2 regions of the Methylophilus sp. DMC14 genome follow, and region 2 is predicted to be linked to the other one. Evidence: predicted binding sites of a transcription regulator. Region 2 holds the regulator's gene; the other holds the start of a gene.

Region 1 (7,385 bases), on a different contig from region 2:
TTACCGTTGGTGAAGTACCAGTCTGAGACCGCGGCCGCATTATCGCGCGCAGCACGTGAACTGCCGCCCTGGAAAATTTCTGGATGTGGCTGCTGCAAAGGTTTAGGTTTGAGTGAGTAGTTACTAAAGCGGTAAAAATCGCCTCTGTAAGTAAAGTTATCCTGGGTCCAGATCCCTTTGAGCGCATCAATGAATTCGCGCGAACGGCGGTAGCGCTCGTCATGATCCAGCCAATGCTCGCCAATCGCCGTAAACTCCCCGCGGAACCAGCCGGAGACAATATTCACCGCAATCCGTCCCTGGGTGAGAATATCAATCGTCGCCAATTGTTTGGCGGCCAACACAGGATTCCAGGGGCCAGGCAAAATGGCGGCAATCACTTTGAGTTTGGTGGTCGCCGCCAGCAAGGCATGCGAAAAAGATACCGACTCATGCTGAAACTCGGCCCCATACCCCGCTGTAAAACGGATTTGGCTCAATGCATATTCAAATCCGGCTTTTTCGGCAATTTGTGCCAGCTTGCGGTTGTAATCGATATCCCAACTGGTGCGCTGCTCAATGTTACTGACCACCAGGCCACCACTGACGTTAGGCACCCAATAGGCAAATTTAATGTTTTCTGTACTCATCTTTAATCTCTCCAAAAATCACTGAATTTAAATGGCTAATAACTTTTCCTGGCTCAAAAGCTCGCGATGTTTGAGCAAAGGCAGGGCACGCTCTACCGCTAGATCAATGCGCGCTTTCACCGCCTCACTCTTGATTTGATAATTTTCAAAATCCGCTTCAACGGCATATACACCGATCGGCAACGTGACTGCCTGGAAGAAGCTGAATAATGGGCGCAGCTCATGATCAATGATCAAGGCATGACGCTCAGTGCCGCCGGTTGCTGCCAGCAGCACGGGCACATCAATCAATGCTTCGAGATTGACCAGATCAAACAAATGCTTGAACAACCCTCCATAAGAGGCGCGATACACAGGCGTAGCCACCACCAGTAAATCGGCGGTTTCAATCGCCTGGATATCTTGCTGTACGTTGATTGGCAAAGCTTTGGGATCGTAGGAAGCGACCAGGCTGCCGGCGATTTCGCTTAACTCCACCACGTGCAGATCAATCGGGATTTGCTGCCCCAACTTTTGCGTGATCGCCTGCACCAGCGCAGCGGTTCTAGAAGGTAATTTATAGCTGCCGGAGACGGCAGTGACTTTTAAAGGACGGCTCATCATGACTCCTGAAATATCGGTGACTAATGTCGTTTGCACGAAAACTCGCAAACGACTCGCTTGCTAGAGTATTAGCACCATCCATGCCAGAGCATAATATGTTTATATTTCAATTACTTATGTAAAAAATCTCTTTTAATAGGTGTTGGATTCCAGCGCTAGTTGCTGATCAACTGCTGCTAAATCAGCAGTTTTGCGCGATCACGCTGCAGTTCGCTCCCACCCCACCCTCCAGTGGCTGCTGCTTTTAAAGCAGTCATTCAGCAGCAAACTGTTTCTATAGAGGCGGCAGCAGAGATGGATTTTTACATTTTCTTTTAAATTCAATGCTTTATTGATTGGCACACTAAATGCAACAGTGACTGCAGACGCATGGTGCCTGCTCGCCATGCCTTTATTGATCTCTTTTTGAATAAGGACTGACTATGACTGCACAAGCAAATAAAATTGCGCATTTGCCTGTAAACCTGCCGCGGCAACCCGCGCATGTGATTAAAAGTGACGCAGAAGCCTTGACCGTCGCCAAACAGGTGGCCAGCGAAATCGCTAAAGAAGCCTCCCTGCGCGACCAGGAACGCCGTCTGCCACGACAAGAACTCGACTTGTTTTCTAGCAGTGGCTTGTGGGGCATTACCGTGCCCAAAGAATATGGCGGCGCCTTTGTTTCCAACAAAACCCTGGCAGAGGTGATTGCCACCGTGGCCGAAGCCGACCCAAGTGTCGGCCAGATTCCGCAGAATCACTTATATATGGTGGAAGGCTTGCGCCTGGATGGCTCAGACTTTCAGAAGAAATACTTTTTTGAGTTGGTGCTGCAAGGGGTGCGCTTTGGCAATGCGTTCTCCGAAATTGGCACCAAGAGCGTCAATGACGTGAAAACCAAGCTCACGCCCACCAATAGCGGCTACTTTTTAAACGGCAAAAAATTCTATTCGTCTGGCGCCTTGCTGGCGGACTGGGTGCCAGTGGTGGCCAAGGATGAGCACGACAACACCGTGGTGGCGTTTGTCCCCGCTGGTGCCGAGGGCCTGACCATTATTGATGACTGGTCCAGCTTTGGCCAACGCACCACCGCCAGCGGCACGACCATCCTGGAAAATATTTTTGTGCCCAGCGAATATGTGTTGCCGCACCATCTGGCCTTTGACCGGCCGACCACCATGGGGCCGATTGCGCAGATTATCCAGGCAGCGGTGGATACCGGCATCGCCCGCGCGGCGTTTAAAGACACCCTGCACTTTGTACGCAACTACACCCGGCCATGGATAGATACCGACCTCGAACACGGCTACGAAGATCCACATACCATCAAAGACATCGGTGACTTGCAGATTCGCCTGCACGCCACCGAGGCTTTACTGGCACGCGCGGGTGAATACATAGACGAAGCGCAGCGTAACCCAAATGAAGACACTGTGGCCGAAGCCTCAATTGCAGTGGCTGAAGCCAAAGTGCTGAGTACCGAAACCGCCTTGTTGGCGGGCAGCAAACTGTTTGAACTGGCCGGGACCCGTTCTACCTTGGGCGAATATAACCTCGACCGCCATTGGCGCAATGCACGTACCCATACCCTGCACGATCCGGTACGCTGGAAATACCATGCCGTCGGCAATTACAGCTTGAACAAGGTGAATCCACCGCGCCATCCTTGGATTTAATCCAGAACGGATATTCAAAAACAAACAGCCCGATAAACGATCGGGCTGTTTGTTTTGAGGCTTAGCACAGTCTGCGCAAACGGCTTATAAAAGACTATGCCTCGTAGTACACACCGCTTACCAGCGATAGGTCGCTGTCAGCATGGCACGCCGTGGCTCGCCATAGTAGCAACTGCCAGAAGCGCAATTGGCGATATATTCTTTGTTGGTGAGGTTGCGCGCATTGAATGCCAGCGTCCAGTGCTGAAGATCATACCCGACCAAGGCATCCCATAAGGTATATGATGGAATCCGCTCGGATGCAGAATCAAAATTGCCACGGGTAGAGCCGTTATAGCGTGCACCCAAGCCCACTTTTAACCCATTATTAAAGCGGTAATCACTCCACACGGCGAGCGAGTTTTCCGGCGTGGCCAGTAAAGGCGTGCCTATCTGTTGCGGGTTGCTGCTGGCGGTGATTTCAACCTTGGGCGTATACGTATAGGCCGTAATCAGGTTCATATGTTCAATCGGCTGTGTTTGTATTTCGAGCTCCAGTCCACGCACCTGCATCTGCCCAGTTTGCCGGGGGCTAAAGTTGGGGTCGTAACTAATAATATTGTTACGTTCCAACTCAAACCATGCCGCACTGTACCTGTTTTTGCTGCCCGGCGGCTGGTAGCGCACACCGAACTCATACTGCTTGCCGGTTTCGGGTTTAAAGCCTTTGCCTGTTTGCGGGTTGATCGTCGTGGTGGGGATAAAAGATTCTGAATAGCTGAAATAAGGCGCGAGGCCATTGTCTGCCAAATAGAGCAAGCCAGCGCGGCTAGTAAACTTATGATCATTGTAGCGATCATCCGTGCCTGCAATACGCTCTGCATTCTCAGTGGTGGCATCGTCGTAGCGGCCACCCAAGGTCGCAATCCAATGCGAGCCCCATTTGATCTGGTCTTGCAGATAAAAACCGGTTTGCGCCAGTTTGATCTTGCTATCCGTATCAGGACTGCCCACAGGGATATTCTGTGCAGTCTCCGGGGCCAACAAATCCAGGTCTGGGGCACTGCCAGAATAGAATTGATTGCGGTCCCTGACCTTTTGGTAATCCAGGCCCGCCAGCAAGGTATGCTGCCAATCCCCCACCTGAACCCGCCATTGCAGCTGATTGTCGATGGTGAAGGCTTTGATGTGGTCAGGGCTACCGTTCATCTGGCGGCTGATATAGCGATAATTGTCTGGGTCAGCTGGAGCTGCAGGATTAACCTGGTTATAACCCAGTCCAAACACCTGCCAATACGACAAATCTACCTCGCTGTAGCGAGCATTCTGCCTAAAGGTCCACTGGTCATTGAAGCTATGCTCAAACAGATAGCCGACATACCATTGCTTCTGCTCAAAGCGGTTAAATTTTCTATCGCCGACAAAGGTCTTGTAAGGCAACTTTTCTCCCGATGGCGTGCGCAGCAGCGTACCCTGTTCTGGCAAGGCCCCGGCAAAGATTCCGCCATCCGAGTTCATATACTGCGACAAGACGGTCAAACTGGTTTTATCTGAAGGCAGAAAGGTAATTGACGGCGCAATAAACACCCGGTCATCCTTCATGCCTTGACGCGGCAAGTCGGCGTCGCGCACTAAGCCGGTAATGCGGTACAACACGGTGCCGTCTTCATTAAGCGGCCCCGAAAAATCACCGGCGAGCTGCTCACGCGAATAATTCCCCAGTTGCATCTGGATTTCTTTGAGCGGAGTCGCGGTGGGACGTTTGCTGACCACATTGATCAAGCCGCCTGCGGTACTTTGCCCATACAGCACCGAGGCCGGCCCGCGCAGGATTTCAAGGCGCTCTATGCCATAATTTTCGATTCTGCCGGTCGCAAACGTGCCGGCATTGCGCCACGGCAAGCTATCTTGATAAAAACCGGGTGAATACGCATCAATGCCACGCAAGGCAATCCAGTCATAGCGGGAATCCGGGCCGTAAGGCGCCACATTCACACCCGGTGTATAGGCCATGCCTTCACGCAGGCTTTGTGCGCCAATGGCCTGAATAAAATCTTTCGTCACCACCGAGACCGACTGCGGCGTTTCCATCACCGACGTATCGGTTTTGGTCCCCGTGGCTGATTGCTCGGCAATATAGCCTTTAATTGGGCTCCAGGCCGTTTCCTTATTGGCCGCGGCTGTCACTTGCACCTCGGGCAAAGTACTCGCCTTGGCCGACTGCGGGAGAATGGCATAACGGTGATCCCCGCGATGCTCAACTTCCAGACCCGAGCCTTTGAGTAAGGTGTCCAGCGCCTGCTGCACAGTAAACTTGCCATGCAACCCTGTGCTAGTTTTACCATCTGCCAGCGCAGCATTGGCTGACAGCAGAATGCCGGCTTCAGCGGCAAATCGGCTTAATACCTGACTCAATGGTCCGGCAGGAATCTGGTATTCCTGTGCCACCGCCTCTTTTTCAGCAGCATGCAATACCGGTATGGGTGTGAGGCTGCTGATCATCAGTGTCAGTAACGCCGCCCGGACATGCCGCGCAAGCGGCAAAGTGTGATGCGATTTCATTCAAGCTCCCTGTTAGGTTAAAAATAACGTGTTGTTATCTCTAAACCGAAACAGCCCGTTAAAAAGGGAACCTCCAGCGCAAAAAAATACAAGACCTTCACTCGCGCCTGATATCAAGCACAATCACAGGCGCTCAAGAAGCAGGGAGCAATTGAATATTGCCTTGCGCGTCGGTGTGCTGGCGAATGCCCAAACTATGGGTAATTTCCTGCAGCACCAGCGGCACGTTGGCAAACGGGTATGCGCCCATCAAGCGTAAATGGGCAATATCGGGGGCCACCGATAGCCTGGTTGAATGATAGCGTGCCAGCTCGGCAATAAAGTCTTTGAGCGATTGATTGTCCGCAATCAGGATGCCACGGGTCCAGGCTTCACGGGCAGGAAGCGCGGCCTGTATTGCACCGACGCTATACTGGTCAAAGTAGGCCTGCTGACCGGCACTCAACGTGATGGCGGTGCCTTGTGATGGCGTAATCGCCACCCGCCCCTCATACACGGCGAGCAAGCTACGCGTGTCCTCCTGGCAGACGGTAAAACGCGTCCCCAGGGCAGTCAAGCGCCCATGCTGCGTATCAACGACCAAGGGCCGCGCTTGCGGGTCATGGCCAGATTGCAGCAGTATCTCGCCGTATTCCAGCGTGATGCGCCGCAACATCCAGCCAAAGGCGACGCGCACCTGGGTGTCGGTATTGAGCCAGAGTTTGCCTTGGTCCGCCAATAGCACGCGATGCGTTCTGCCGGCTGGCGTACGGTAGGTGATGGCGCTGGCAGTGAGCGTCGTCAGCCAATCTTGCCAGGGGCTGTAGCGATGCAACAGGCTCACGCCCAAGTAAGTGACGCCCGCCAGGCCGAGCATTTTTAACGCCTGCCTGCGCCCACTGGAATGCAACAAGGCCTGATGCGAGGCCGACTTGCTTGCCACAGCATTGAGATTGGAGAAGGCGGCATTAATCGCCTCCACCTCGGCCCAGGCCCGTTGGTGGGCTGGGTGCGCAGTTAGCCACGCTTGCCAGGCCTGCCGCTCAGACGCCTCGGGGGCGTCATCACTGAGTACGGCAAACCATTCTGCCGCTTGCTGCAGCGCCAACTGTTCTACCGGCGACATCGCCACCTTAACGGCTGATGACTTCATGAGGTCTATCTTTCATCTTGCCATTGCCGGCGCAACAACAAGCAATGCATCATGGCGGTTGCCATATATTTTTTGACCATGCGCTCAGAGACCGCCAGCCTGTCTGCAATTTCCTGATATTGAAAGCCGTGGATCTGCGCCAGCAAAAATGCGGCTTTGGCCTTGGGGTTTAACCGGCTCAGCATCGCATCCACTTCCAGCAGGGCTTCGGTAATCATGGCCTGCTGTTCCTGGGAGATGCAGGCAGGCTCCTCCTGACTCAGCGCATTGAGGTAACTTTGCTCCAGGGCCTGACGTCGCCATTGGTCTATCATCAAGCCTTTGGCAATCTGCAACAGATAGATACGTGGCGTATAGACATGCTGTAACGCCTCCTGTTTTAGCAACAGTTTGACAAAGGTATCCTGGGCCAGGTCTGCAGCGTGGTGTGTACAACCGACTTTTTTATTCAGCCAGCAACACAACCAATGATGATGCGCCTGATACCAATGCGTGACCGGTAAATGCGAAGAGTCTGCCATGACTGCTTAATACATAAATGATAATAATTCTCATTTTAATATTAAGCCAGACAATCGACAAGCCTAAAACGCGTCTGCGGCGCTCACAAACAATGCGGCCACCTGATCTCCGGTCAAGCCATACCCCCGGCCAGGCCATGAAAAAGCCCAACACAAGGTTGGGCGCAAGGCTAGCCGGTATCCGCAGTTAACCGCTGTAGACCATGGCCGCATCCAGCAATCGGCTTTGCTGGCGTGGAATCGACTGCAAGCCCGGCAGCGCGTAGTTGAGGTCGCGCGCACGGTAGGCTTTCATATCGGCAAT
Region 2 (7,385 bases):
TAATGTGATTGAAAAGCAAACCCATCCCAGTACACTGATTATCAGTGAAAACGGGGCGGTGACCGGCAGTGTAGAGGCTTCCAAAATTGTACTGAACGGCATGATACGCGGGCCGGTGCGGTCTTCCGTCTTTATCGAGTTGCAAAGCAAGGCGCGTATTATCGGCGACCTGTATTACAAATCGCTCGAAATGCACACCGGTGCAGTGATTGAAGGAAAACTGATTTATCTGGGTGAGCAGTCGGAAGCAAGCCCCACAGAAACATCAACGACAGAAGCCACTTAAACGCAGCCACTTGAAATCCGGCGGAATACCGCCATATACTGAATACGAATTTTACAGGAGTCTATGATGACCACAGAAGCCACCCTTGAAATGCCTAGTCCTTTGGTATTTACCGATAATGCTGCCAAAAAGGTCAAAGAGCTGATTGATGAAGAAGGTACGCCAGAGCTGAAACTGCGTGTGTTTGTGAGCGGTGGTGGTTGTTCCGGCTTTCAGTATGGCTTCACCTTTGAAGAAGAAGTGAACGACGACGATACCCAAGTGGACAAGGACGGCGTGACCTTGTTGATTGACCCGATGAGCCTGCAGTATCTCATGGGCGCAGAAATCGACTATACCGATAGCCTGCAAGGCTCGCAATTTGTCATTCGTAACCCGAATGCGACCACCACTTGTGGATGTGGTAGTTCATTCTCGGTTTAAAAACTAGCGTAACTCAAAATAAAAAAACGCCAGATGATGTCTGGCGTTTTTTTATTTCTTCACTATTTGCATCGCGAAACTAACGCTGATGCAAAGGCACGAATTCCCGACGCTCAGACCCCACATACAATTGCCGAGGACGGCCAATTTTCTGTTCGGGGTCGGCGTTCATCTCACACCATTGTGAAATCCAGCCTGCAGTGCGGGCCAGGGCAAAAATCGCCGTAAACATCGAATTGGGGATGCCCATGGCGCGCATGACGATGCCACTGTAGAAGTCCACGTTTGGATAGAGTTTGCGCGAAACGAAGTATTCGTCCTCAAGCGCAATTTTTTCCAGTTCCATCGCCAGTTTGAACATCGGGTCATCGTGCAGGCCCAGTTCATTGAGCACTTCATGGCAGGTTTTGCGCATGATAGAAGCGCGCGGGTCCATGTTGCGATAAACGCGGTGACCAAAGCCCATCAGGCGGAAGCTGTCGGTTTTGTCTTTGGCGCGTTTGATAAATTCGCCGATGCGGCTGACGTCGCCGATTTCTTCCAGCATGTTAAGCGTGGCTTCGTTGGCACCACCGTGTGAGGGGCCCCATAGCGAGGCGATGCCGGCTGCGATGCAGGCAAACGGGTTGGCGCCGCTGGAGCCGACCAGACGCACGGTAGAGGTAGAAGCATTTTGCTCGTGATCTGCGTGCAGAATCAGGATGCGTTCAAATGCACGGGCCAGAATCGGATTAGGCACATAATCTTCACAGGGCGTGGCGAACATCATGTGCATAAAGTTTTCGGCGTAGCCCAATTTGTTTTTGGGATACATGAATGGCTGGCCGATGTTGTACTTATAGCTCCAGGCGGCAATGGTGGGAACTTTGGCCAGCAGGCGCATGGCAGCCACTTTACGTGATTCCGGGTCGGACACATTGTTGTTGTCTGGATAGAAAGCCGCCATGGCGCCTACGACCGCGATCATGACCGCCATCGGGTGCGCATCGCGGCGGAACCCACGAAATACATTGCTCATCTGGTCGTGCAACATGGTGTGTTCGCTGATGGTGCTCACGAATTCCTCACGTTGATTGTTATCCGGCAGTTCGCCGTGCAGCAACAGGTGCGAGACCTCAAGGAAGTCACAGTTCTCGGCCAGTTGCTCAATCGGATAGCCACGGTAGTAAAGCAACCCTTTTTCACCATCAATAAAGGTAATGCCAGACGTACACGATGCGGTAGACATGAAGCCAGGATCAAACGTGAAATAACCATGTTTGCCCAGGCTGCGGATATCAATCACATCCGTGCCCAGTGAGCCTTTTAGTACCGGTAGCTCAATTGCGCTACTATCGTTGTCAAATGTAATGGTCGCCTTGGTAGCCATAACGTACTCAGTCTTTAATCAAGTTGGTTAAATTATACGCAATCGTTTTGTTTTATCACCGCTTGTGCGGTGACTGTCGCGGAAAAGTTAAAAAAACAATCAAAAGCCTGCACCAGATGTAATCAAGTCACTGGTGCGTTTGCACTGCTTTTGGGAATCATTGCTACGCGTCGTTGCCGGGGGCTTAGTTGGGGTAAACGGCACCCAGAATGCGAGGCCCCGCCGCGCCGGTGACTGCGGCCAAATTGCCCGGCAAATGATCTACACAGCGTTGCGCCAGCCAGGCAAAGGCGACCGCTTCCACCCAGTCCACGCCAACGCCCAATTGATCCGTCAGTTGTATGGACTGGCCAGACAGCGCCTGCAGTCTATTCAGCAAGGCCAGATTATGCGCACCACCCCCACAGACGTAGACTTCCTGAGCCCCTGGGCAGAATCGCGTCAGCGCATCGGTGATGCTCACTGCTGTTAACTCAAGCAAAGTACGCGCCACATTTTGTGCACTGTCGGGGTACTGATGCAGCAGTTGCATTAACCAGGTGTCGTTAAACAGGTCGCGTCCCGTACTTTTAGGTGCGGCCAGTGCAAAATAAGGATCGGCCAACATGGCATTGAGCAAGTCTGGATAAGTTTTCCCGCCAGCTGCCCAGTGCCCGCCCGCATCATAGGGTTGGCCTGTGTGTTGCTGGGTCCAGGCATCCATGAGCAGGTTGCCGGGTCCCGAGTCAAAGCCTGTGACTTGTCCGCGTGCTGGTAGATCACTCAAGTTGGCAATGCCGCCGATATTAATGATGACGCGATGCCTGTCTGCACTCGTAAACACCGCCTGGTGAAAGGCCGGCACTAACGGTGCACCTTGGCCGCCAGCGGCAATATCGCGACTTCTGAAGTCGCCAATGACCGTGATCCCTGTTAATTCTGCCAAGCGGGCATGGTTGCCCAATTGTATGGTGTATGCCATGCCCTCTGCCAGTGTCGGACAGTGCCGGATGGTCTGGCCATGGCAACCGATGGCTGTCACGGCCTCGGCACGGATGTCGGCGAGCTTAAGCAGTTGCTTGACGGCTTGCGCGTAGAGTTCTGCGAGCTGGTTAGCAACCACTGCGGCCTCGTGTAACTCGTTATTGGCGGGCGTGTGCAAGGCCAGTAGACGCTGTTTAAGCGCGTCAGGGTAGGGCAGAAAATAGGTGGCCGTTTGTGTCAGTTGCTCGCCCCGTTGCGAGGTGAGCACGGCATCCACCCCGTCCAGGCTGGTACCGGACATCAGTCCAATAAACAAACGTGGCTGGGAGCGATCGGCAGAAACTTGCATGGGTGTCATTTTAACACTGCTCCAGCCGCGCTTACAGAAATGCATGGGATTACGTTAAAATAGCTGTTTTACTTATTTGAGACGGTGCCATCAGTGCGCATCGTTGTATTTGACGGATACCCGCATGACCGATACCAAACAACCCTCATCTGAAGTGCCAGCATTGAGCCCAGAAATTGCCAAGGCGTTGGCCATTATCAAGCGTGGTGCAGATGAGTTACTGATCGAGCAGGAGCTGGTCGAGAAACTGAAAACAGGCAAGCCGTTACGTGTGAAAGCAGGCTTTGACCCTACCGCGCCCGACTTGCACCTGGGTCATACCGTCCTCATTAATAAATTGCGCCAGTTGCAGGACCTGGGCCATCAGATTTTATTCCTGATCGGTGACTTTACCGGCATGATTGGTGACCCAACGGGCAAAAGCGCCACCCGTCCACCCTTAACCGTGGAGCAGGTCAAGGCCAACGCCGATACCTATGCCGCACAAGTCTTCAAAATACTGGATCCCACCAAAACCGAGATTGTTTTTAACTCCAACTGGTTAAGTGAACTCGGTGCGGCGGGGATGATCAAGCTGGCTGCCAGCAATACCGTGGCCCGCATGCTGGAGCGGGATGACTTCTCCAAACGCTTCAAGGGTAATCAACCGATTGCGATTCACGAGTTTCTGTACCCGTTACTGCAAGGATATGATTCGGTCGCCCTGCAAGCGGATCTTGAGCTCGGTGGTACCGACCAGAAGTTTAACCTGCTCATGGGGCGTGAGTTGCAAAAGCAGGCCGGCCAGTCGCAGCAATGTGTGCTGATGATGCCGCTGCTGGAAGGGCTGGATGGCGTCAATAAAATGTCCAAATCACTCGGTAACTACATTGGCATTAGCGAGGCGCCAGAGACTATTTTTGCCAAGATCATGTCGATTTCAGATGAACTGATGTGGCGCTATATTGATTTGCTGTCTTTTGCGACGCTGGAAACCATTGCCGAATGGAAGGCGCAAGTCGCCAGTGGCGCAAACCCCCGCAATATCAAGGTCGGCTTTGCCCAAGAAATTGTGGCGCGTTTCCATGGTCAAGCCGCGGCTGAAAAAGCCTTGCAGGACTTCCAGACCCGTGCCAAAGGCGGCATCCCGGATGACGTGCCCGAAGTTGAAGTGACCATTGAAGGCGACAGCATCGGCATTAGCCAATTGTTAAAACAGGCGGGCCTGGTTGAAAGCACCAGTGAAGCCATGCGCGCAGTGCAGCAAGGCGGCGTCAAGCTCGACAGCGTCAAGGTGGATGATAAGAATCTGCCTTTGACTAAAGGTGTGACAGTGATCGCACAGGTGGGTAAACGTAAATTTGCCAAGATCACAATCAGGTGATCGGAGCTGAGAAACAAAAAAGGCCGCATCTGCGGCCTTTTTTGTTTAGAGCGTTTTGCGCAAGTTCGCGGGCGGAATATTCAGGGACTCGCGATATTTGGCTATGGTACGGCGGGCAACGACGATGCCTTGTTGTGCCAGTGTGTCGGTGATCTGGTTGTCCGACAAAGGCTTTTTCGGGTTTTCTTCGGCCACCATTTGCTTGATCAAGGCTCGGATGGCGGTGGCAGAGCAGGAGCCGCCTGCGTCTGTGGCTACCGAGCTGCCAAAGAAGTATTTGAGTTCATAGACGCCACGCGGTGTGAGCATATACTTATGCGTGGTGACACGTGAAACTGTGCTTTCATGCAAGTCGAGTTCTTCGGCGATTTCACGCAGTACCAGTGGGCGCATGGCTATTTCACCATGCTCAAAGAAGTTGCGTTGGCGGTCTACAATGGCTTGCGACACGCGCAAAATGGTCGAGAAACGCTGCTGGATATTCTTGATCATCCATTTGGCTTCCTGCATCTGGCTTTGCAGGTATTGGCCTGAACTCTCGCGGTTGCGCTTGAGGATGTCCGCATACATCTGGTTGATGCGCAGTTTGGGGATCACGCCATCATTTAAGGAGGCGACCCAAATGCCCTTGATTTTTTTAACCACCACATCGTGCTGGATAAAGTGATCGTGACTAAAGCTGGAAAACTCGCTGCCGGGTCTGGGGTTTTGCTGGCGGATCAGGTGCTGCGCCGCCTTGAGTACCGCTTCATCGCAACCAAGCACCTTGCGCAGTTTGACAAAGTCTTTGTTGGCAAGCAGCGCCAGGTGGTCTTTGGCAATGGCAATGGCGGTTTGCAAGTGTGGCGTTTCTTGCGGCAAACGCGTCAGTTGCAAGAGCAGGCACTCGCGTAAATCGCGCGCACCTACGCCTACAGGGTCCAGATTCTGGATCAGCTTGAGGGCGGTTTCCAGTTCCAGCAGCTCGACCTCAAGTTCGAGTGGCAAGTGCTCCACAATCTCCTGCAGATCTTGCTCCAGATAGCCATCATCAGTGATGCTATCCAGTAGCAGTTTGACCAGGCTCATGTCACGTTGCGACAAATGTGCCAGTTGTATCTGGTCAATCAGATGCTCGCGCAAACTGATGCTGGTGGTTTCCTGTCTGGAAAAGTCACTGTCTTCGTCTTCCTGATGATTGCGTCCGGCTTCGTCCCAGTTGCTGGTGCTGCCAAACTCTTCATAATCATCTTCAAACTCTGGCGGCGTGAATTCCTCGTTTAAATTGGGCAGGTCGCTCTCGCTCCCGCCCAACTCATCGTGCAAGTCTTCACGCAGACTTTCTGCCGGTGCGGTGATCTCTTGCTGCGTTGCCATGTCAAACGAGCTGGCATCTGTCGGCTCAGCTTCTACAGTGGGGGGAGGCGGTGTGTTATCTTCAAACTCGCCTTCTTCACCGTCTGACATTTCCAGTAACGGGTTTTCCTGCAGGATGGTTTCTAGTTCCTGGTTCAGTTCCAGCGTGGAAAGTTGCAGCAAACGGATCGATTGCTGCAGCTGCGGCGTCAGCGCCAGATTTTGCGAAATACGTAATTGCAGGTTCTGTTTCATGACGGATTACAGCCTAAAATTCTTGCCCAGATACACTTCACGCACACCTTCGTTCTGAATGATTTCATCGGGCGTGCCTGCTGCAAACACAGCGCCTTCATTGACAATATAAGCGCGGTCACAGATGTCCAGCGTTTCGCGCACATTGTGGTCGGTGATTAAAATACCAATATTCTGACTGCTCAGGTAGCGGATGATTTTCTGGATTTCGATCACGGCAATCGGATCAATCCCGGCGAACGGTTCATCCAGCAAAATAAATTTAGGGTCAGTGGCCAGGCAGCGCGCAATTTCAACGCGTCGACGTTCGCCACCAGACAAGCTGACGGCCTGACTGTTGCGGATGTGCTGGATATGCAATTGATCCAGCAAGGACTCAAGCCTTGCCTCACGCTGCTCTTCCGTATAGGGACGGGTTTCAAGAATGGCGAGGATGTTGTCGGTTACGCTGAGCTTGCGGAAAATGGATGCTTCTTGGGGCAGATAAGCCAGGCCCATGCGCGCGCGCTCATGCATGGGCGCGCGGCTCACGTCGGCGCCATTCAGCGTAATGTTGCCTTCATCCAGCGCAACCAACCCTACAATCATGTAAAAGCTGGTGGTTTTGCCTGCCCCGTTGGGACCCAGCAAGCCGATCACTTCGCCACTGCGTAACTCAAGCGTCGTGTTTTTGACGACGGTACGGCCCTGATAGGTTTTTTTCAGGCGGTTAACCTGCAAATGGTTCTGATCTGCTGCCATGGTTTCCATCTTTAAGCTTACTCTTTGCCTTGCTCACCAGTGTTTTCGGCAGGGGCAGGTTCGACCTTGAGTTGCAAGGAGCGATTCATCCGTAATCCCTGTTGAGAGGTTGGCTTGTTGTCAATGACAGGCGGTGTGGTTTTATTTTTAGGCTGTATGGTGGCCTTGACGCGGCTGCCAGCCGTTCCGTTCGGGTTGGCTTTGGTGCCGCCAATCACCTCGGCATACTCGGCGTTGGCGTCGTAGCTGATGTAGTCCCCGGTCACGATGTCTTCACCACGTTTAACCCAGGCATTGGTAT

Evidence for each region. The regulator sigma-54, encoded in region 2, starts transcription at its own class of promoters, with help from an activator protein. The targets are predictions, from matches to a motif close to TGGCACNNTTCCTGCT.
Region 1: a site for sigma-54 is predicted at 1,569-1,584, ahead of ACT53C_RS04165 (SfnB family sulfur acquisition oxidoreductase). Genes of this name have one in related genera too.

Annotation. Positions count from the first base shown of each region.
Region 1 covers NZ_JBQUZA010000001.1:855,153-862,537, reverse strand. Annotated here, with positions in the region: gene sfnG (dimethylsulfone monooxygenase SfnG) at 1-629, opposite strand, end outside; gene msuE (FMN reductase) at 657-1,268, opposite strand; gene ACT53C_RS04165 (SfnB family sulfur acquisition oxidoreductase) at 1,655-2,887, shown strand; gene ACT53C_RS04160 (TonB-dependent siderophore receptor) at 3,005-5,428, opposite strand; gene ACT53C_RS04155 (FecR domain-containing protein) at 5,562-6,560, opposite strand; gene ACT53C_RS04150 (sigma-70 family RNA polymerase sigma factor) at 6,566-7,081, opposite strand; gene ribB (3,4-dihydroxy-2-butanone-4-phosphate synthase) at 7,269-7,385, opposite strand, start outside.
Region 2 covers NZ_JBQUZA010000002.1:462,252-469,636, reverse strand. Annotated here, with positions in the region: gene ACT53C_RS06545 (bactofilin family protein) at 1-286, shown strand, start outside; gene erpA (iron-sulfur cluster insertion protein ErpA) at 353-709, shown strand; gene gltA (citrate synthase) at 789-2,078, opposite strand; gene ACT53C_RS06530 (anhydro-N-acetylmuramic acid kinase) at 2,263-3,390, opposite strand; gene tyrS (tyrosine--tRNA ligase) at 3,515-4,753, shown strand; gene ACT53C_RS06520 (RNA polymerase factor sigma-54) at 4,799-6,343, opposite strand; gene lptB (LPS export ABC transporter ATP-binding protein) at 6,350-7,093, opposite strand; gene lptA (lipopolysaccharide transport periplasmic protein LptA) at 7,102-7,385, opposite strand, start outside.